3 regions of the Paraflavitalea devenefica genome follow, and region 3 is predicted to be linked to each of the others. Evidence: riboswitches for the same ligand, from Rfam matches in the RefSeq annotation. Region 3 holds a riboswitch; each other region holds the start of a gene.
The links. A riboswitch is a leader RNA that binds a small molecule or an ion and turns the genes downstream of it on or off. The one in region 3 is predicted to bind cobalamin.
Positions count from the first base shown of each region.

Region 1: linked by a shared signal. The riboswitch ahead of metE (5-methyltetrahydropteroyltriglutamate--homocysteine S-methyltransferase) and the one ahead of HB364_RS14585 (DUF5074 domain-containing protein) in region 3 are both predicted to bind cobalamin.
Region 2: linked by a shared signal. The riboswitch ahead of HB364_RS02620 (TonB-dependent receptor plug domain-containing protein) and the one ahead of HB364_RS14585 (DUF5074 domain-containing protein) in region 3 are both predicted to bind cobalamin.

Region 1 covers NZ_JAARML010000007.1:73,959-81,698, reverse strand. Annotated here, with positions in the region: gene HB364_RS29345 (T9SS-dependent choice-of-anchor J family protein) at 1-822, shown strand, start outside; gene HB364_RS29340 (hypothetical protein) at 819-1,745, opposite strand; gene cmoA (carboxy-S-adenosyl-L-methionine synthase CmoA) at 2,070-2,813, shown strand; gene HB364_RS29330 (methyltransferase family protein) at 2,814-3,536, shown strand; gene purU (formyltetrahydrofolate deformylase) at 3,536-4,363, shown strand; cobalamin riboswitch at 4,398-4,566, shown strand; gene metE (5-methyltetrahydropteroyltriglutamate--homocysteine S-methyltransferase) at 4,705-7,017, shown strand; gene HB364_RS29315 (phosphatase PAP2 family protein) at 7,062-7,740, opposite strand, start outside.
Region 2 covers NZ_JAARML010000001.1:673,069-680,808, reverse strand. Annotated here, with positions in the region: gene HB364_RS02635 (cysteine-rich CWC family protein) at 1-66, opposite strand, end outside; gene HB364_RS02630 (ABC transporter substrate-binding protein) at 53-994, opposite strand; gene HB364_RS02625 (DUF6580 family putative transport protein) at 1,123-1,701, opposite strand; gene HB364_RS02620 (TonB-dependent receptor plug domain-containing protein) at 1,730-3,616, opposite strand; cobalamin riboswitch at 3,737-3,937, opposite strand; gene HB364_RS02615 (TonB-dependent receptor) at 4,306-6,360, opposite strand; gene HB364_RS02610 (APC family permease) at 6,406-7,740, shown strand.
Region 3 covers NZ_JAARML010000002.1:1,279,843-1,287,582, reverse strand. Annotated here, with positions in the region: gene HB364_RS14615 (KUP/HAK/KT family potassium transporter) at 1-129, opposite strand, end outside; gene HB364_RS14610 (DUF1328 domain-containing protein) at 275-445, opposite strand; gene HB364_RS14605 (DUF1328 domain-containing protein) at 566-730, opposite strand; gene HB364_RS14600 (hypothetical protein) at 750-968, opposite strand; gene HB364_RS14595 (MbnP family protein) at 1,237-2,034, shown strand; gene HB364_RS14590 (cytochrome-c peroxidase) at 2,036-3,115, shown strand; cobalamin riboswitch at 3,169-3,428, shown strand; gene HB364_RS14585 (DUF5074 domain-containing protein) at 3,635-4,744, shown strand; gene HB364_RS14580 (PKD domain-containing protein) at 4,754-5,938, shown strand; gene HB364_RS14575 (TonB-dependent receptor) at 5,938-7,740, shown strand, end outside.

The sequences.
Region 1 (7,740 bases), on a different contig from region 3:
AAAGAAGGTTTTGAGTTGGCCACCTTCCCGCCGGCTAACTGGGCCGTGAATAGTTCCGGCAAGGCCTATACCTGGGAACCAACCAATCGTGGCGCCAGTGAACAAACAGGCGCTGCCTGGATCAGGAATTATCGCTTTAGCGCTAATGGAAAGGCTGATGATCTGTATATGCCCCCGCTACAGGTGGGAGAATTCGACTCCCTGGTTATCCGCTTTGATCTGTCGCACGCCTTATCACGCCCGGCCGGCAGTACGGTAACTCCGATAGATACCCTTGAAGTATTGCTCACGATGGATTGTGGAAAAACTTTCCAGTCTGTCTATAAGAAATGGGGGGCTGCACTGCAAACCACTGGCGCTCCCGGTCAGCCAATCACTTACCCGGCAGGGGACACCCTGGGGCATGTACCCACTATGCCGGCGCAATGGAGAACAGAGTATGTTGATATCAGCAAGCTGGTCCCTGTTCGTGGCCGGTTCCAGGTAGTATTCAGGAGTATTGGTAAGAACGGCAATAATATATGGCTTGATAAAGTTGACATTGCCACGGTGACGTTGCCTGCCTTGCTCAAGAAGAAAGGCTATATGGTAGGGCCTAACCCGTTCGAAGAAGGGTTTAGTATCCGGCACCTGGAATTACCGGTAAAGCTGCAAAGTGTACAGGTTACTGATATGCTTGGTAAAGTGGTGTATAAGCGTACCTTTAATGGCAATGCCCCGGCCCAGATACCTGTAGTTATCGGTGGCGGCAGTGGTGTTTACTTTGTGCGAATGAAGTATACGGATAAGACGATCACGGAGCGACTGTTAAAGGTTCGTTAGATACCTTTCAATACTTCCGCTACCCAACCCAGGAATTCCGGTGCCTGTACCTGTGAAAAGGCATGGGGATGGCGTTTGCCATCCGGCAGATAGCCTTTACCGAGGTTGGTAACCAGTTCTGCTTTCCCGTTACCCAGCTTACGCAGGGTGGCTATGCAGGCTGATGTGTCGGCCAGGTTGGTCCATTCCACGCCTATATTCCGTTCATTTACAAACCAGATTACATCCGGGTCGCAGTACAGGTGAACGGGAATGTCTTTCAGGAAGCGTGCATTGCCACCATTGGCTGCATCTCGGTAAAAAGAGGATGCTGCTTCATAGGCGGCAGGAAATTGTTCGGGCGGACCGCCATAGATCGAATTGAATCTAGTGGTCACATACAAGGCTTCGCCACCGGCTCCTGCTGCCAACACACGCTGGTAACCGTTATAAAGCCGTTTCATATCCAACGGCGGGTCCACACCAAACACGGCCGCCGGCTTAATGGCTTTTGAGCCGGGCATCATGGCTTTTTCCGTATAGATCATCGCCTGGTGCCCGCCGATGGAATGTCCCCCGATAATAAATTTACCGGCCGGTGTCTTATACTTTGCCGAAGCATCTTTAACCAATTGTTCCAACCTTGTTTGCAGTACATTGGCCGAATCAAAGAAAACCCTGTTTGATAAATACGTGATAACTACTGTATAGCCTGCTGCCTGGGCTTTCACCGGCAGGTCGGTCTCCTTCATCATATCATCCGCTTCGGTAGAAGCGCCCGGAATAAAAACAAGCAGGCCTTTCGACACGCCACCGGCCGGAAGCAGGGCCAGGTGATAGCCGTCAACCCTTCCGTTGGTTCTGTAAAGAACAGTATCATATTGTTGTGCCGGGCAAATAACAGTGAGTAACATACAGGTTAATGTAAAAAATAGCGTTCGCATAGTGAAAGGTGTTGATTACGGTAAGAAGCTAATATACGAAAATGTTCGTTTATAGTCGGCAAGGATGGCATATTTTTATTGCTGTCTGAATCCCTCTCGTCTGCACAAATAGCCCGCATGTCGATTTCCCGGCCGGATTAATATATTTTAAGACTTCTCCCCGCCTGGCATCCTTTAATTTCATCGTCTTAGATCCCATCAGCTTATTCACTAAAAAGTAAGAGGTTAAGGCAAACATCTACATTTAATCATTCAGTTTTCCAAAACACGGGCTGACTGTGCCCTGCGCGCGCGGGTAAATAAATTGCAATCATTGATTTCATCATGAACCGACCCTCTATGCATAAAGACGAAGTATTTAAAGAAGTGTATTCAAAGCCTGCTGATTTTACGTTCAGCAGCAAAGTAGCGGGTGTCTTTGACGACATGGTCAACAGGTCCGTCCCTTTTTATGAAGAGATGCAGCGCATGGTGGCCGAACTGGCTGCCGACCATTGTATACCGCATACAAAGGTATATGACCTGGGCTGCTCCACAGGAACTACTCTTATATATATGGACCAGGCGGTCCCGGACGATATCAGCTTTATTGGCATAGATGATTCTGCAGATATGCTCAGCAAATGCCGGCAAAAACTGGAAGCGCTTCCCTGCTCACATCCCTATGCTTTGCAGGAAGAAGACCTTAACCGGGCTGTTATTATCCAGGATGCTTCTGTGGTAGTGCTCTGCCTTACCCTGCAATTCGTGCGTCCTATTAACCGTGAACGCCTGCTGAGGGAGATCTGTGAGGGACTGGTGCCCGGGGGCGTGGTGATTATTGTAGAAAAGATACTGGCCGAAAACAGCGCCTTCAACCGGGACTTTATCAAGTATTATTATGACATGAAACGCAGGCACCTGTACAGTGAGATGGAGATTGCCCAAAAGCGGGAGGCACTTGAAAATGTATTGATCCCATATAAGCTGAGTGAGAATATCACCCTGCTGCAAAAGACTGGATTTGATCATTGTGAGGTATTCTTTAAATGGTATAATTTTTCAGGGATCATTGCAAAAAAATACTAAATGGTCAGGATCGGTAATTTCTTTTTTAAGCACAGGAATGGATTGTTTATAGTACTCTACCTGCTATTGTTCGTTCCTTCTGCCCCTTTATTCAGTGAGCAATATTTCGGGGCCGGTTATTATTACTGGCCGCTCATCACCGGACTGTTGGTTACTGTGATGGGGCAGGTTATACGCGGCGCCACGATCGGATTGGCTTATATTATCCGGGGCGGTAAGGATGGTAAGGTGTATGCAGAAGACCTTGTTACGACTGGTATTTTTCATCATTGCCGTAATCCCTTGTATGTGGGCAATATGCTGATGCTGCTGGGTGTAGGTATTCTCTCTAATTCACTCCTGTATGTGGTGGTGGTTATGCCGCTGTTCATACTCATTTACCAGTCTATTGTACTGGCGGAAGAAAACTTCCTGCGCGGGAAATTCGGGCAGGCCTTCGTAAGTTATTGCAGCCGGGTAAACCGGTGGCTGCCTATGCTCAAGAGACTGGGTACAACTTTTAGCTCGATGCAATTTAACTGGAAGCGCTGGCTGCTTAAAGAGTATAATACCCAATATATCTGGCTTTCCGGTATCGTACTGATCTTACTGTTCAGGTATCCGCAGTTAACCGGTTATGATAGCCACTTCAGGAATATTTTAGGGGCCGTTTTGTTGCCACTCCTGCTGGTATGGTATCTTTTTGTCCGATATTTGAAGAAATCGGGCAAACTGAAAGAATAATGATTATCGTCATACAGTGCATAGACAGGGTAGGGCTGGTGGCTGCCATCTCCGGTGTGCTGGCGCAGCAGCAGCTTAATATTGTTTCTTTGCGGGAGCATGTGGACAAGACAGAGAACCGCTTTTTCCTGCGGGTGCAGGTAGAGCAGGAAGCTGATGCTGCAGGGATCGCAAAATCCCTGCAGGCGGTTTTGCCGCCTGATGCAGCCATCGTAGTAGACCCATTGCCGCAAAAGAAGATCGTGGTGATGGTGACCAAAGAGTATCATTGCCTGGGGGATATGCTGATCCGTCATTATTTTAAAACGCTGGGCGCCCATATACAGGCTGTTATCGGTAATTATGATACCCTGCAGGATATCTGCGGCCGCTTTGATGTACCCTTTCACCATGTACCGCATCATGAGGCTCTCAAAGCCGTATTTGAAGAACAGATAAAGGACTGCATAGCACAGTACGCGCCGGATTATATTGTGCTGGCCAAGTTCATGCGCATTTTATCGCCTGCTTTTGTAGCGGCCTTCCCCGGCCGCATCATCAATATCCATCATTCATTTCTGCCTGCCTTTGCCGGCGCCAATCCTTACCGGCAGGCATTTGAGCGCGGCGTGAAGCTGATTGGCGCTACTGCCCATTTTGTAACGAATGACCTTGATGAAGGCCCCATTATTGCCCAGCAGATTATACCGGTGACCCACTCCCTCACAGCCTCTGATATGATGCGGGCCGGTAAAGAAATAGAAACTGCTGTACTGGCCAAAGCGCTACGGCTTGTATTTGATGACCGGGTGTTTGTGTATAATAATAAAACAGTTGTCTTCGAGTAATAGAAAAGATATACCTTCGCGCCATCGTTCTTTACTTTAATGGTCGTTTCCAGGTTAATGTCGCCTATCGTTATCGGCGGTATTATTAAAAAGGAACCATGTGTAAATCATGGGCTGTTGCGCAACTGTAAGGGTTGAAGGTCGCACGTTTCACGTTCGCCATCACTCCCAAGCCAGATACTTGCCAGGAAACCGGACGAATGCTTTCGCAGTTTAAAGCAGAAGTCAGGAGCAGCCCCATGCCTCATAAGGCTGTACCTCTCTTATTCTTAAATTCCGGAAGCATACTCTTAAACGTAAAGGCATTATTCACTTAATGTTTAACCTAAAAGTTTTTGCGTATGCTGACAAACAACCTGGGCTACCCGCGTATGGGCAGCCACCGCCAACTCAAAAAGGCCTGTGAACAGTACTGGACAGGCGCCATCTCCCGGCAGGAGCTATTCCTGGCCGCCAAAAGGATCCAGGAAGATAACTGGACGCTGCAGGCCGCAGCCGGCATTGATCTGATTCCCTGTAATGATTTTAGTTTTTATGACCAGGTGCTGGACATGTCATTGCTCCTGGGCGTTATCCCCACCCGTTATGCACCGGTGGTAACCGATGTGAAGGACAACACAGAGATTGATCTCTATTTTGCCATGGCCAGGGGCTACCAGCGTCATGGCCTTGATATTACGGCCATGGAGATGACAAAATGGTTTGATACGAATTACCATTATATCGTACCTGAGTTTACACATGACCAGTCGTTTAAGCTGTTCTCCAACCGGCTCTTCAGTGAGTTCAGCGGGGCAAAGTATGTGACCGGCAAAACGCCCAAGCCTGTTTTGATAGGTCCTGTTTCCTATTTGCTGTTGGGCAAAGAAAAAGGAAGCGTGCCTTTTGACAGGATAGACCTGATCAAAAAGCTGGTGCCGGTGTATGTTGAGATACTGAATAAGCTGAAAGATGATTACCGGGCCGACTGGATACAACTGGATGAACCTTTCCTGGCCATGGACCTCACGGAAAAGCAACAGCAGGCCTATAAGTATGCCTATGCAGAGATTAAGAAGCATTGCCCGCATGTGAAGACCCTGCTTACCACTTATTTTGAAGGCCTGCAGGAAAATACTGAACTGGCCGTTAGCCTGCCGGTTTGCGCTTTGCATGTAGACCTGGTGCGGGCGCCGCGGCAACTGGATGACATTTTAAGCAGCATACCGCCCAAACTGTCGCTTTCACTGGGTGTTGTTGATGGCAGGAATATCTGGAAGAATGATTACAGCCAATCGCTGTCCCTGATCCGGAAAGCGATTGACAGGCTGGGGGCGGAGCGCGTGATGATCGCACCTTCCTGCTCCTTACTGCATACGCCTTTTGACCTTGACCTGGAAACTGGTCTTAATCCTGTGATCAGGAACTGGATGGCTTTCGCCAAACAGAAGCTGCAGGAGGTAAGAGAACTGGCCGCTATTGTAAATGGCAATACTTCTTTGCTGGTCGCCAACCAGCAGGCGCAGGAAAGCCGCAGCACCTCAGCGCTTATCCATAAGCCGGCAGTAAAAGAACGGGTAGCAACCATTACAGCCAAAGACGGTGAACGCAATAGCCCTTTTGCTATACGCCAACAGGTACAGCGCCAACTGTTCCAGCTTCCTTTGTTTCCTACTACTACGATCGGATCATTTCCGCAAACGGATGATATCCGGCAATTGCGCGCCCGCTTAAAAAAGGGGGAGCTTACCCAGGCTGAATATGATACCGCTATTGAGCAGGCTACCCTGGAAGCCATCCGCTGGCAGGAAGAGACGGGGCTGGACGTATTGGTGCATGGCGAGTTTGAGCGCAATGATATGGTAGAATATTTTGGGGAACAGCTTGACGGATTTGTGTTTACGAAAAACGGATGGGTACAAAGCTATGGCAGCCGCTGCGTGAAGCCGCCTATCATTGTGGGCGATGTAAGCAGGCCTGCGGATATGACGGTGCGCTGGAGCAGTTTTGCACAAGCGCAAACGACCCGCTTTATGAAAGGCATGCTCACCGGGCCGGTAACGATCCTGCAATGGTCGTTTGTAAGAAATGACCAGCCGCGTTCTGTGACCACCAACCAGATTGCCCTGGCTATCCGGGATGAAGTGGTGGCGCTGGAAAAAGCAGGTATTAGTATTATACAGGTAGATGAGCCTGCCATCCGGGAAGGATTGCCCCTGCGGAAAAAGGACTGGGGAGCCTACCTGCAATGGGCGGTACGGGCATTCCGTATATCAGTCAGCGGTGTAAAAGATGAAACGCAGATCCATACGCATATGTGCTACAGTGAGTTTAATGATATTATAGAGCATATTGCTGCGATGGATGCCGACGTGATCACGATAGAAACTTCGCGTTCGCAAATGGAGCTGCTGGAAGCGTTTGCACATTTTAAGTATCCCAATGAGATAGGGCCGGGGGTGTATGATATTCATTCGCCCCGCGTGCCATCGGTAGCAGAGATGGTATCACTCCTGGAGAAAGCGGCCACGTTATTGCCGGCGCGCAATGTATGGGTGAATCCCGATTGCGGGCTGAAGACCCGCAAGTGGCCGGAAACAAAAACAGCGCTGGAAAATATGGTGAAGGCCGCCGCTATAGCGAGGGCGGAAGTTGAGAAAAAGATTGTTGCCTGATGAAGTTTGTGAGTGGTCAGTAGTGCTCACCACTGACCCTCACCTTAGAATTTATGTACCAGTCCTACACCTACTGCGCCATCCTGGTAAGTAGGCATAATGACGGTATTGAGCTTCTTGTTTTTGGATAAACCGCGTTGGAGCATGGGGTATAGCCAGTAAGCCAGTTTGGTGGAGGCTATACCCACACCAGCGCCGGCCACCACATCGCTGAACCAGTGCTTGTTGTTGTACATGCGCAGGTAACCTGTAGTGGCGGCCATGGCATAACCTGCCACGCCATACCAGGGACTCACATCCTTGTATTCCTGCCGCATAAATTCTGCCGCTACAAAAGCATTGGCAGTATGACCGGAAGGAAAAGAGTAGTAATCTGAACCATCGGGGCGCTTCTCGCCACTGAATTTTTTAATGGAGAATACGGCGCTGTTGGAAATGAGCATGGACATACCATACAGGATGGTACGGTCCTTAAAGTTATGTTTGCCTTTAATACCCGCGGCATTCAAACCATATACGGCCAGTGCCGGTGCATATTGCAGGTAGTTGTCTATAGAAACCTTGTTATGCGGGTGTTCAATCGCCAGCTCTTCTTTAATGCTGCGGTTAACGTCCTTTAAACCATGACTGGCCAGCGATGTAACGCCGTATGAGATCATGGCGGCAGGGATAATGAGTGACCTAAGGGGAAATGCCCGTTGTGGCACAGGTATACTCCAGTTT
Region 2 (7,740 bases), on a different contig from region 3:
ATCGCCTACTTTGCATTCAAAGGCCTGCCGGCAGCGGGGACAGCTTTTTTGTTCATGCTTGCACATAGGCGTTTGTTTTAAAGAGGGAGGAACATTTGTGTTGCAGGTGGGCAGGTACGGTAAAGAGATCGGGGTGGAACATGGCCGCCAGTATTTCAATACCATCTGTGAGCGTGCCGGCACTGGGCTGGGTAAACAGGTCATAATCGGCGGTGTACACCGCCTCTTGCTGTACTGCTGCCAGTTGATTCCATTCTGCCTTGTTCGTGAGCAGGTGCAGTTCTTCGGCCGTACGTTCAATGGTAAAGCCGCAGGGTGCTATCACCAGCACTTCCGGGTTGTACCGCACGATCTTTTCCCAAGGCGTTACAATACTGTCGCCACCGGGATTGGACAACATATCAATGCCGCCCGCATAAGCTATCTGGTAGGGAATCCAGTGACCACAATTGTAAATGGGTTCTACCCATTCCATCACCATGACTCTTTTTGGGGGCGCTTTGTGGGCGCGTAAGGCATCTATAATGGCATCAATTCTTTTCTGTAAGGCAGCGAGATAGGAATAAGCTGCTTCTTCATGGCCCAGTGCTGCAGCAATGGTAATGGCCGTGCCAAACACATCCTGCAGGTTATTGGGGGTGAGCGGCAGCAGTTGGGGCTGCTTTTCCAGTTTGGACACGGCTGCTGCTGTGCAGGCCGTATCTATCTGGCATACTTCACATACATCCTGGGTGAAGATCACATCCGGTTGAATGGATTGCAGCAGTACCTCATCCACGTAATACAGGCTTTTGCCCTGCGCTTTGGAAGCCGAAAAGATGCGGTCTATTTCAATACTGCTGTAATGTTTCCCTTCCAGCACACAACGTACCACTTTGCTTTTTTCGGCCAGTGCCACGGAAGGGCATTCAAAGGTAATACCGTGCAACAGGTGTTGCAGGTTCATATCATAGATCATTTGTGTAGCGGCGGGGAGGAAGGAGCAGGCGACCATATCAGTATGATTATAGGATGAACAGAAATAGTCTTTTTAAACAGAAGAGGCAGGTTAAAAAAACGAGTGGCGAGCAGGGCTGTACAAAAGCCTCCACTTGCCACCCGTCCCGCCTCCCGGCGGGGCCATTAGTTATTAGCCTTGACAGGCTTCAAAAAGGTATACTTCTTCTGTGCCAGTTCAAATATGCCAAACATAACAGCACTGAAAAAAGCAGTGCCGCCCAGGAACCTCAGCTCATACGGAATGGCAGTAACGAGGCGGTTGAGGTAGAAAGGCAGCGTGAGCTTGTTCTCTACCACACAGGCGCCAATATCACTTACCAGCCAGTGAATGAGGGTCGCAGTGATAGTTGCCAGGATGATCCTTGTAATGGTTACCTTTTTCAGGATCAGCTTGCCGGCCACTGTCATCAGGGCGAAAGCCAGATAAGTCCAATACCAACCACTGTACAGCAAACCGGTCCGGAATTCTGCAAACAGGGTGAAAGACAATATCAGGTCACTGATAAACAGGGTGAGCAGGGGAAACAGGTAAGGTTTTACGTGGCCGCTGAAATAAGCAGCGCCAAATAAAGCCATCGCACCCAGCGGTGTAAAATAGGTCAATGGGCCCATATCAATAAAAGATAACAGGCGCAAAGTGGCTATCACTACAATAATGAGCAGTAATACTGCATTCCTCGGGCTAAATGTTGACAATGACATAAGTATAATTTATAAAAGGAACTTAAAATTATAAATTAATCCTGAATCCTCCCTGTATGTTAATACCTGGTGTATTATAACCATACACTTCTGTATAACTGGCATCGGTGAGGTTTTTGGCATCCACAAACAGCCTTACCTTATTATCCAGTAATTTATATTCTGCATAAGCATTCAGCAAAGTATAAGCTTTCAGGTTAACAGGGATAGTACCGTAAGGGGGCACTGATTCAAAGAACAGGTCGGTCCTTTTACCCAGACTTTGGGCGGCAATACTGATGTACAGTTGTTTGGTTGCCTGGTAACCAACGCTGGCCACTATAGTGCTCTTTGGCCTGCGCAGCAGGTTATAGTAGCTGGTATCTTTACCGCTGCGGGTTTGATAAATATTACCGGTTACATAAGTATAAGATGCCTTGATGCTCCACTTTTCATCCGGTGTTACGGTTACCTCCAGTTCAGCGCCTTTATCTTTCTGTTCGTCAATATTAATAGACTGGTTGCCTACATACGCGATCAGGTCCTTAATATCCCTGTAAAAACCGGTAGCTGTCAGTTGCAGTTTATGTTGCCATGTTTGTAACTGTACGCCTGCTTCAATATTGGTTGATTGTTCAGGCTTCAGTTTAGGATTGCTGCCATAAAAAGTGGGGCCGAATAACTCAAATACAGTGGGCGCTTTGAAGCCGCTTGATATATTGGCAAAGACTTTCACCTCCTGGTTGATCAGGTAGGAAGTATTGAAACTATAAGTAAAATGGCTGCCAAATTCTGAATGACGGTTATACCTTCCGCCCACTTCTACGTGAAGGCCATTATCGCTTTGTATAAAGAAAGAGAGATAAGGGCTGATGATGGATGTTTCGGGGTTCTTCTTTTCCAGGGTAGTATCCAGCAACTGGTAGCTTTGGTAGTTAACGCCTGCCAGCATTTTTACCTGGCCGTTCAATGCCTGGGTAAGGTATACATCGCCGCTATGGAATTTTCCACGGAAGAAAGAAGAGCCGAAACCTGTAACATAATTCCTTTTGGAATAGGAATAACCATAATTGGCCGTGATGGTGCCTTTGGGCAGGGCTATCGTAGCAATGGCGCCTGTATTATTCAGCAAAGAACGGAACGTATTGGTACCATCTGTAAAAGCATCTGCATCAAAATCGCCTTTGTAGTGGCTATACCTGTAGTAAGGCGCTATTTTTATCTTATCGTTTACCCGGAAGGCGAGATTAGCCTGTACACTTTGCCTGGTAAAACCATCTTTATCAAAAGCTGCTTTACCGGTAGTGTCTACAGCTTCTGAAATACCATCTGTATTGGTATAGCTATAGTTGATGTTGTAATCCACCACCTTGGTGTGGCCGCTCACACCTGCATCACCGGTAAAGGTGTTAAAGCTGCCATACGTAGCGCCGCCATTGAAGCCGATCGCTTTAGTGCCTTTTTTCTTTGTAATGATATTGATCACACCGGCTACCGCATCTGAACCATATAGGGTAGACTGGCTGCCTTTCAGTATTTCAATGTGGTCAATTTGTTCTACGGGAAACAGCCGGAGGTCAAATGCACCGCCCGATCCGGAGGGATCATTGACAGGAATACCATCCAGTAAGATCAATGTATAATCATTGGAAGCGCCCCGTAAGAAAATGGATTTGTCCTTACCGGGGTTGCTGTTGGCGCCATTGACAATGATGCCGGTTTGTTCTGTTAAAACCTGTGCGAGGCTTTTGCCGCTGCTGCGTTCAATTTGCTCACGGCCAATAACCGTCACTACTTTACCCGTTTCACTGAGTTTAACCGGGTATTTGGTAGCCGTGATGACTACCTGGTCCAGCGATTTAGCGTTTGTTGAGTCCTGTGCCTGCGTATACATGGCTGCCAGCAGGGCCGATAATGTGAGTAACCTTCTTGTCATGCTCATAGTTTGTTTGTGTGATGAACTATGAGCCTTCGGAAAAAATGAATACAAACAGAAATGAAATGTCTTCTGCAGTAAGACTGTTTCATCCCGGCTTTTCACCCGAAAGCTCGTCGATGTTATTGCTGATAACTGGCAGGTCTTCTGACTTGTTTCCCTGTTCAACACCTTCCCGTCCTCCTTATGGGACAGTGGTACGAAGAATGAACAGTTTTGCGAAACTTACAGCTACGGGGATAGCACCGGATTTACACCGGTTTCCCTTTTCATCCAGTCCCGTCTTGAACGGGAGCGGAAACCAATTACGCGGCAAATGTAAGGGTTTACCCTGGTTTTATGGGAGTTTCCTGGGAGATGCCTGGCAGGATTGTCCTGGTAAGATGCCTGGCTTTAAGTACCTACCATGTACCTATCAAGTACCTCCCATCCTAGGGTCATCTTAGGGTCATCCTAGGGTTTTCTTAGGGTTTTCCTGGGCTTTTTACCTGAAGATTACCCCAGGATAACCTCAGGAAAACCTAAAGAATACCCTATAATCGCAGGACCTTGATCGAAGGATGTTACTACCTTAACAGGAGAAATGAGCTAAAAAAGAGAGAGGTGGCATCTTTCGTCCCGCAAAGCAGGAGGAAAGATGTCACCTCTGAGTTTCTAAAGAATTACCTCTTAAATGGTTGATATCCAGGTTATCTGGCAGTAATAAATTGCAGGTTGATGCCGCCAAAATAGTTGGCGCCTGCTGCGGTATTGTAATACCGGTTGGCGGCGGCATTAATATCATTGCCCAGGCTATAGCGTACGTCGAACAGGTTGTCGGCGCCGGCAAAGATATCGGCAGCGATACCCTTGCACAGACGGGTGCGCCAGCCGATGCGTCCGCCACTAAGCTGGTAGGAAGAAGCGATTACTGTATTGGCATCATTCAGGGCAATGGGATCGCTGTAATACCAGGTGAGGTTGGCATACAATCCCGGCCGGGTACTTACATCCAGTCCGGCAGTGAGGGTATGGGGCGCCACACTGGGCAATTGCTTACGGGAGAAATCGGTAGCGCCCTGTTTAAAGTCCTTGTAGCGGAAATGGCTGTAAGTATGGCTTACCCATAAACGTGCATTGGATATAAAACCTTTCCTGCCCGGGATTAACTGGTAATAAGCCTGCGATTCAATACCCCTTTGTTTGGTAGAGCCTGCATTCACAAAATAATCGGCATTGCTACTATCGCGCCGTAGTACAATGGCATTTTGCAGGCGGTAAATAAAAGCATTCACCTCTACATACAGCCTTTGCTGCAGCCAACTGCTTTTGATACCGGCTTCATAATTCACGCCCTGTTCTGCATTCAGTCCGGTACTGATAACCGATGTGGAAGGCAATACTTCCTGTGTGGTGGGCGGGGAGAAACCTTTGGCTACACTGGCATATAATAATAACTCCGGGATGATCTTCTTGGAAACAGCCAGCCGTGGCGCCCATTCATTGCTATAGGTCCTTTTTACGGGAACGAAAGAGGGCACAGAAAGACGGGTAATGGTAATGGATGATTTGTTGAAGCTGATGCCTGCATCTACATTCCAGTCGCCGGGAAAGCGCAGGCTGGCTTGTGTGAACAGGGAGTAGATCCAGCTATCAATATCATCATCGGTCAGTAGGGTATCGGGACGGCCCTGTTTATTCTGAAAGGTTTTGGTATTAAAGAAACCACGTTGCGCTTCGGCTCCCCACGATACTTTAAGTTGCGTGCCATTCAGGTCATGCAACCAGTTAAAGAGCGTGCGGCCACCAAAATGGGGCTCTGATCTTTTTTCATAGTTGCGGAAGGTAGGGTTCCTGATCAGCGAAAAAGCGCCATATACCACAGAACTGTTATCGAGCCGGTCAGTTAGCTGGTACGTGTGCGTCAATCCTGCCAGGAATGTTTTCTGATAAATGGCTGTCTGTAAGGCATCGGCATTGGGGCGGGCGCCGCGGGGATTATTGTTGTATTCAGTGAGGGTGAGGCCGCCGGGCGTTTCATAGTACAGGTCGCCATACAGCACACTGGCCTGCAGGGTCTGGCGGTTATTTATTTTCAGCCTCGTTTCCCAGGTTGCTACATCACGCCGCATATTGGTATGATCGCGGTAGCCATCACTGGTTTGATGGGTATAGCCGAAAGTATTGCGGTTCTCTTCACTACCTACCCGCACCTGTGCATGCAGGTTGTGGAGGTTGTAACTGCCGTACAGGTAACCAACGTCCACGCCTTTTGTCCATTGATCGGGCTGGCTGTTGATCAATACCGCACCGCCGGTGCCTGCTCCATACAGGCTGCCGGCAGGGCCTTTGATCACTTCGATAGAATTTACATTGTAATAGCTGAGCTGGTTGAGGTAAGTGCTGCCGCCCGGATCGGTGAAGGGGATGCCATTCCAGTACACCTTCACGTTGCGCACCCCAAAGGGAGAGCGGATGGTGCTACCCCTTACATTGAGGCGGAAACTGCCAGGCGAACGTTCTTCCATGTGCACGCCGGGTGTGGTATTCAGGGCCGGGAGCAGGCTGGTATTGTTGAAGCGTTCAAGCTGTGATTTGCCGATGAAGTTGATGGCGCCTGAAACTTCTTTCAACTGGCGGTTTTGTTCATAGGCTTTGACAATGACAGGTTGTAATGCTTTGGCTGTATCATCAGAGGCTGTTTGTTGGGCATGCAGGCCATTGACCAAAAGGCTGGTCAACAGGATAAGCAGGATATGTTTCATTGGTGTAAAAATAAGAAAATAGCTACTTTTCTTTATCTTCCACGAATGAAGTCCAAACTAAGCTTGTTCGACCTCACCATGATCGTTATTGGACTGGTGATCGGAATGGGCATTTTCAGAACTGCTTCGAACTCGGCAAAGGATGCTTTAACCCCCGGTGTTTTCTTTACGGCCTGGATAGTAGGTGGCCTGGTGGCGCTTTGCGGCGCCCTCACCTATGCAGAGATTGGTTCAAGACACCCTGCTACCGGCGGCTATTACCGTATCTTCTCTTATGCTTATCACCCCTCCCTGGCTTTTTCCATCAACTGTATTATTCTTGTTTCCAATGCAGGCTCACTGTCGGGCGTGGCGCTCATCGGCGCCGGCTACATCAGTAAAGTAATGTTTGCCGGCCCGGTGTCGGACCTGACCAAAGTATTGATCGCCACAGTGGGCATTGTCATTTTTTATGGGGTGAACCTGCTGGGGCTTCGCATGAGTGCGAAGACCCAGAATATATTAATGGTAATTAAGATCAGTATGGTGGTGATGCTGATCGCGGCTTTGTTCTTCCCGGTCCTGTACCATGATAATACGGCAGCCATGGCTGCGCACCCCGAAGCTACCTGGGACCAGTATATAAAATCCTTCGGCATGAGCCTGGTGGCGGTGTCCTTCACGTATGGCGGGTACCAGCAAACCATCAATTTTGGCCATGAGGTGAATAATGCCTCGCGTAATATTCCCCGGGGTATTTTTATTGGCATTACGGCCATCATTATCCTGTACCTGGCAGTGAACTATAGTTATTATAAAATAGTTGGATTTGAAAACCTCAAGAATACCAATGAAATCGCCTCTGTAATAGCCTTCAAGTTACTGGGCCAGGAAGGCGCCAATGTATTTTCGGGCCTGTTATTCCTCTCTGTACTGGCCTATGTGAATGTGCAGTTGATGAGCAACCCCCGTGTCATGTTTGCCATGAGTGAAGATGGCGTATTGCCCGCTGTGTTTAAAAAGAAGTCGGCCAAAAAAGAAGTGGTGATCACTTCCCTGACCGTCTTTTCCATTGTTTGTATCATCGTATTGTTCTTTGCCAAGACCTTTGATGAGATATTAAGCTTTACCATTTTCCTGGATTGCTTTGGCATGGCGCTGTCGGCCGGTTCCATTTTTATGTTGCGCAAACGCACCAAGCACCTGAACGGAACGGGCATTTATTCCATGAAGTTGTACCCGCTGCAGCCCATCATTTTTATTGCTGCCTATATCTTTGTATGTATTAGCGTTGCTATTAATAAGCCTATGACCGCTTTGATTGGTATATCGGTACTGGCGGGCTTTATGTTGTTGTATTTTTTAACGCGGAAAAATAACCTATCGAAAACTGATACTTAG
Region 3 (7,740 bases):
GTCATGAAAAACGGCATTGAGTGTGTACAATGGTGAAGTACCAATGTCGCCAAACACAATGCCGGTAGCAATTAAAACACCTGCTGAGGTAACCCGTTTATGGAACAATGCTGTTGAAGTCGCCTGCATGCGTTTTTTTGAGCGCCAAAATACTATAAAAACAGCTTGTCAGGTTATATGATTTTTCTTATTTATACGATACAGTCCTACCCTGCACGGAAGTAATCCTTCCATTAGCCACGCTATACCTTATCACCATGTCTCCACTTTGCGATTATTGCTTATCGGCCCTTATGCTGTTCGCTATCAGTGATCCAACAAACAAGATCATAAAAATAAAGAACACGACCCTCGCAACACCTTCAACACTGGCTGCGATACCGGCAAACGCAAAGAGCCCGGCGATGACCGCTATTGTTATGAAAACAATTGACCAGCGAAACATAACCAAGGATTTTATTGTTTACAATAGATCCCCACTACACAAAGGTACTATGTAGAAGTAGCATGCCTGCGCTCTTTTTAAGCACCAAATACTATAAAAACAGCTTGTTTTGTTATCCTCTTAAGGTGTTCTTGTTCTGCCAAATATCAGCGATAACAGGAATAGTACGATAAAAATAAAGAACAGGATCTTGGCTATGCCTGCCGCACCGGCTGCAATACCGCCAAATCCGAAAAGCGCCGCGATAATGGCTACTACTAAAAAGATGATTGTCCAGCGTAACATAAATAAAAGATTTAATTGTTTACAATGGATCATAATCCCGCGCCTTATACAACGGCGCATCCATAAACAAGGGCAATGCAGCAGGTGCAGGTTTCGCTGCTCCTGCCGGTATACTCCTGTACACGGTTACTTCAGGCTGATCCTTTTCTTGATGGGGTCTGGCTACAGGAACAGCAGCGGGTATCATTAACTGATCTCCGTTCCGGCTGCCTGCATCCCTTTTATTTTGAGTGTTCATACCTTATTAACGTTTAAAAACAATGCCCTCACCAGGCCATTGATCTGGTATTAAAACCTGAGTACACCACTCCACAATATGAACGGATTTGACCATATGTAGTAAACTCCTCCCCCGCTCCCGCTGCTGCGGGAAGGCCGGGAAGGGGGATTGCTAGTCAGTTCCCAACAGTTTATAAAATCATTGTTCATGCATTGGTCGCGCCTGTATTGTTCCGCTTGCCTGCCTCTCAAAATGGCTTATTTTTACGGCTCAATCCATCGAGCTGATGCGCCTGACAACCAGGAAATTCCTGCCCTTATTATTGACTGGCCTGCTGGCAGGCGCCGCCTCCACAGCACAGGTGCTGCTTCGCCTGGATCACCGGGTGGGTAAGCAGCCACTGGTGCTTGACTCAATAGGATACCGCATGCCGGCCGGCGATTCCCTCACGATTTCCCTGTTACAGTATTATATCAGCAATATCGAGCTGATCAGGGCCAACGGAGAGCGATATGTAATACCAAAGAAGGAAAGTTTTTTCCTGGTGAAAGAGCAGGCTGATTCTACGAAGACAATTGCCCTCCCCGTTCCGGAAGGCACTTATTCCGCCATTTCCTTCCTGGTGGGTGTAGACAGTGTAACTTCTACGCTGGGCATCGGGGAAAGAAAAGGCGTACTGGACCCCGGCAGGGATATGGCTGCCGGTGAAAGCATGTACTGGACCTGGAACAGCGGTTATATCTTTTTTAAACTGGAGGGCGCTTCACCTGCGATCCCGGCAGATGCTACCGGTTTCCGGCAGTTTGAATTCCATATTGGCGGCTACGGCGGTTATAATTCCCCTACCATTAATAATATCCGGCGTGTGACAGTCCGGTTGCCGGCAAAAGAACCGTTGCAGGTAAGTGCAGCTAAAAAAGCCATTGTACACCTGCAGTTTGATGTATTGCAGGTACTCAATGCCGTATGGACAATTGACCTGAAGACACAGCACCATATTATGCTTACGCCCGCCAGCTCCCGGGTTGCCGATAATTATGCGCGGGGCTTTGCGTACAGGAACGTGGAATACCAAAACAAGTAGCATGAAAAAAATGCGGGTCATATATGGATGTGCAGTGTTGATGCTGATCTGGTTGCTGAGCGGCTTCCTGCGACATTCCCCTTCATCCTTTGCCGGCAGTTATGCAGACAGCTTTCCGCAACCTGCCCATTTCCCGCGGCCAGTATATGATCTTTCCAAAAACCAATATAATAAGACCAAGGTTGCCCTGGGCAGGCGGTTGTTTTATGATGGCACCCTGTCGAAGAACGGTACCGTGAGCTGCGGCACCTGCCATATACAGGCTTCGGCCTTTTCCCATCACGGTCACCGGCTGAGCCATGGGATATTTGATTCACTGGGCACACGCAATGCGCCGGCCCTGCAAAACCTGGCCTGGGCCACTTCGTTTATGTGGGATGGCGGCGTGAATGACCTCGACCTGCAACCATTGGTACCCATCAGCAGTCATGTGGAAATGGGTGAATCGGTAGAAGCAGTAGTGAACAAGATCAAGCAGGATGCTTACTACCCTACTTATTTTTATGCCGCCTTTGGCAACCGTGAGATCACGACAGCCCGGGTAATGCAGGCGCTGAGTATGTTCATGAGCACCATGGTAAGCGCCAACAGTAAATACGACCAGGTGATCCGTAAAGAAGGTATTGCCTTTACGCCGGAAGAATCGACAGGCTATACTTTATTTAAAAACAAATGCGCCCCCTGCCACAGCGAACCCTTTTTCACCGACTTCAGTTTCCGCAATAATGGCCTGTATCCTTACAGCCAGGATTTCGGGCGTATGGGTGTTACCAGTCAGCCCGCCGACAAGTACCGCTTCAAAGTACCTTCCCTGCGGAATATTTTCTTAACAGCGCCTTATATGCACGACGGACGGTTTAAAGACATAGACCAGGTACTGGAACATTATGCCGCCGGCGTACAGTTGACAGATAATATTGATCCGTTGCTGTTACAATCTTCAGGCAGGACTGGCCTTCCTTTGTCCAACACCGATAGGTCCGCTTTAAAAGCTTTCCTGCACACGCTGACGGATACATCGTTTACCAATAATCCTAAGTTGGGTGAAGTGAACATATGTCCGCAATGTATCAGGTATTAGACAACTTATTAACGAGCTACTCACAATTGATCATTCACCACAATCTTTCCCCTTATCTTTGCAACGCTTAAGGTTCATTACCGTTATGGGTAGTGATTAAAAGGGAATCCGGTGATTGCCACCAGCAAAAATCCGGAGCTGTCCCGCAACTGTAAGTTCTTTACGTGGGTACGCATCATAGTATGTTCGCATATACACCCACGAAATTGCCGGATCTACATGCCACTGTTGCTGTTTTGTATAACGCAAACGCAATGGGAAGGCGTCCGGCAATAGAACAAGCCAGGAGACCTGCCTTCAGCTACCTACTTAATTCATAGCTTTCGGGTAAAAAGCATGAATGATTGGCTGCACGCAGCTTATTCATTTTTTTCCCTGTAGTTATGCCTGCTGTCCCCTGCTGTAACAGGCAACGGCCGGTTGTGCATACCTATGCACCGGAATGACTATCCGGGGTATGGTGTTGTATTGATTAAGTATGGTAACAGGTTGTTTTCTATCACACTTAATCATACCAAAATGCACAACCGGTTATCCGCCATGAAAGGCTTGCTGCTGCTGATCTTTATGGCCAGCCTGGCAGCCTGTAACAAAGACAACGACTTCCAGCAACCGCTCACCCAATCCACCAGCCAAAAGACACAGGTATTGGGCAAGTATGAAAACGGCATCATCCTGGTAAATGAAGGCTGGTTTGGCCATGACAATGGCAATGTAAATTTCTACCGCTACGGACAGGACACGATTGAACAGATGGTATACCACCTGGAGAACCCGGGCAAAGAACTGGGCGTCACCACGCAATACGGCGCCGTATTCAATGGCAAGCTGTATCTGGTATCCAAGCAGGGACCATTCGTGGTAACCGATTCCAAATCGCTGGTAGAGACCGGTCGCATCGCCTCCCTGCCTGCCAATGGCCGCGCTTTCCTGGGACTGGACAGCACCAATGGCCTGATCAGTACTGCCAATGGCATTTACCCGCTCAATCTTTCCACGCTTACGGTAGGCGCGAAGATCACCGGCATCAACGGCGAAACAGGCTGCCTATACAAGGAAGGCAATTACATTTTTGTACTGAACCAATCGGCCGGACTGATAGTACTGAACCAAAGCAATTACAGTATTGTGAAAACCATCGCAGGGATGAACCAGGGGCTTTCCAAAACACCTGATGGCAGCCTCTGGGTGGCAGGCGGTACTTCACTCGTAAAGGTGAACACCACTACTTTAGACACCAATAAGGTGACACTTCCTTTCACCTTGGGCAATCCCTGGTTTGCCTGGAACGTAGGCACCGTTACTACTTCTTCTACGGAGAATGCGGTATTCATTGCCAAAACCATGTCGTGGGGCGCCGGCGGCAACCAGCTTTATAAATACATAGCCGGTAACCCAGCTTCCCTCTCGGCCCCCTTTGCCACGATACCCACTGGTAAGGAGTTTTATGGCGCGGCTGTAGGTTATTATGCTGCCGCCAATGAACTGGTAGTAACAGCTGTACAATCGGGTTATGGGCAAAACTATTCCTATAACAGTCTTTACTTTTATGATGCCGCCAATGCAACCCTGAAGAAAACGGTCAATTATACTTACTACTACTTCCCCGCTTTAATGATCTTCAATTAATCCTGAACCATGAACAAAATAATCATCCGCTACCAACCTGTTCTTATCCTCCTGGTCTTTGTTGCTTTATTACCAGGCTGTAAAAAAGACACCCCCGATAAGATAGCCGCTACTGTTATGATCAAGGAGCCTGCAGGCGGTTTTGTGGTAGACCGGTATCAGTTCCTCGTACTGCCTGCCACTACTACCCTGCCCAATGCAGTGTACGCATGGAAAGCCGGCAATGAGATCATTGCAACGACCGATACGCTTCGCTTTATCAGCCATACCGCCGGTACTTATCCCATTACCCTGACCGTTACCAATGGCACGGAAACGCTATCCACCACTATTAACGTGGTGGTGAAAAAGGAAAGCACGGCGTATTCTTCCAAAGCGATGAAAGTATTTGAATACTTCCCCGCACCGGGTCAGTTTGTGAACAGCATGCCTGAATGGAAGGAAGGGGAAACCGCCGAACAGATGGCGCTGAAAGCAACCAACGCGCTCAAAACATCATCCGGTATTCACCTGGGCGGCTTTGGCGGATTTGTAGTAGTGGGCTTTGATCATGCGATCATGAACAACTCCGGTCAGGCCAGCTTTAAAGTATTGGGCAATGCTTTTAATGAATGGTCAGAGGCCGGTATCATTGAAGTAGCGATGGATGCCAATGGCAATGGATTGCCCGATGATACCTGGTATGAGATTGCCGGTTCGGAATACAATAGTCCGAAAACGATCCACCATTACGAGATCACCTACCACAAGCCGGATGAAAATAAAGTGCCTACGCCCGATGAAAATAACTGGTCGCTGAGCGATACAACCTATATCCGGTGGACGGACAACCAGGGGGCGGCCGGTTACCTGTCTAAAAACGTATTCCATGCACAACCTTATTACCCGCAATGGAAAGGCAGCAGCATTACGTTCAAAGGCACAAAGCTCACCAGCAGTGGTGTCAAAGACCAGTCTGGCAATGGATCTTATTATGTGAGCTCGCCTTTTTCTTTCGGCTATGCTGATAACTGGCCCAATGCGGATGAAGGGGTTGGCATCCGGCTCGACTGGGCAGTAGATAAGGCAGGTAAGCCGGTGAAGTTGCCCGCTATCCATTTCATCAGGATCTATACCGGTATGCGTGCCGAAGCAGGCTGGCTGGGAGAAGTATCTACAGAGATTATGGGTGTAGAAGATCTGGGGCTGCAATGATGAACACTGTATTACGGCAATATATTTGGCTCCTGGTATGCTGTTGCAGTATCAGCACAGTTGCTGCACAACAGAAAGATACTGCACGGGTGCGCAGTCTTGACGCTGTAATAGTGACAGCCGACCGCACCATCAAAGAAGTAATACCTGTGCAAACGCTGAACGGCGCTGCCCTGCAACGCCTGAGCGTACACTCCGTGGCCGATGCCATCCGGTATTTCTCCGGCGTACAGGTAAAAGATTATGGTGGTGTGGGCGGCCTGAAAACAGTGAATATCCGCAGCCTCGGCAGTCAGCATGTGGGTGTTTTTTATGATGGCATTGAACTGGGCAATGCCCAGAACGGTACGGTTGACCTGGGGCGGTTTTCTTTGGACAATATGGTGTCCATTTCGCTTTACAATGGACAGAAAAGCGCCATTTTTCAAACGGCCAAAGATCTTGCTTCCGCCGGTGCTGTTTATATGACTACCCGCATTCCTTCTTTTACGGAAGGTAAAAGGAATAATTTCAAGGCTACTATAAAAGGCGGCTCCTTCGGCACCATTAATCCATCCCTCTTATGGGAACACCGGCTGAATGAGCAACTCACCACTTCGTTCAATGCCGAATACCTGTATACCAATGGCCAATACCGGTTCAGCTATGTGAAGAAGGACGGATACGATACCACGGAAGTGCGGAAGAACGGGGATGTATATACCCTGCGCCTGGAAGGCGGCCTGTATGGCCGTATAACAGGCGGTGAATGGAAGGCAAAAGTGTATTGGTACAATTCCGAAAGAGGTTATCCCGGCGCCGCCGTACGGGAAGAGCCGGGCCGGTTCAAACACCAGGACCGGCAATGGGACAATAATGTATTTGTGCAGGCATCTATGCGCAAGCAATTCAGCCAGCGCTACAGCCTGCAATTAAATAGTAAATATGCCTATGATTACCTGCACTACCTGTCGGACCCCCGGCTGGATGTGACCACGCTCTATGTAAACAATCATTACCGGCAGCAGGAAGTTTATTTTTCTGCTGCCCATTTGATTACCCTGCTGCCGGGCTGGAGCGTGAATGCAGCGACTGATTTTTTGTTCAACACCCTGCGTGCCGACCTGGTTGATTTTGTATACCCGCGCCGTTATACCACCCTGGGGGCGCTGGCCACTTCGCTTCAATTAAAGCGGCTTACGGTACAGGTCTCTTTGCTGGGCACCTTTGTGCAGGAAACTACCAAAGTGGCAAACAGTGCGGCCGGTAGCAAGCATGAATACACGCCTTCACTTATTATATCCTGGCAACCCTGGAAACAACCCGACATTCACCTGCGTGCTTTTTACAAACGCATTTTCCGGATGCCTACGCTCAATGACCTATACTATACATTCATTGGGAATAAATACCTGGTCCCGGAATATACCACCCAATACAATGCAGGCGTAACCTTCGCCCGCGATTTCCCGCATAGCTTGCTCCGCCGGGTAGAAGCGCAGGCAGACGCTTATTTTAACCAGGTAAAAAATAAGATCGTGGCCATGCCCACCTCCAACCAGTTCCGGTGGACGATGCTGAACCTGGGTTATACGGAGATCAGGGGACTGGATGTAGCCGTACAAACCAACTGGCAACTGTCGCCGGCGGTGTTGCTCAATGCCCGCCTTAGCTATACCTATCAAAAAGCGCAGGACTTTACCGACCGTGCCAGTCCGTATTATGGCGGGCAGTTGCCTTATATACCCTGGCATAGCGGATCACTGGTATTGAACCCCACCTGGCAAAGCTGGCACCTGCACTATAGTTTTATTTATACCGGT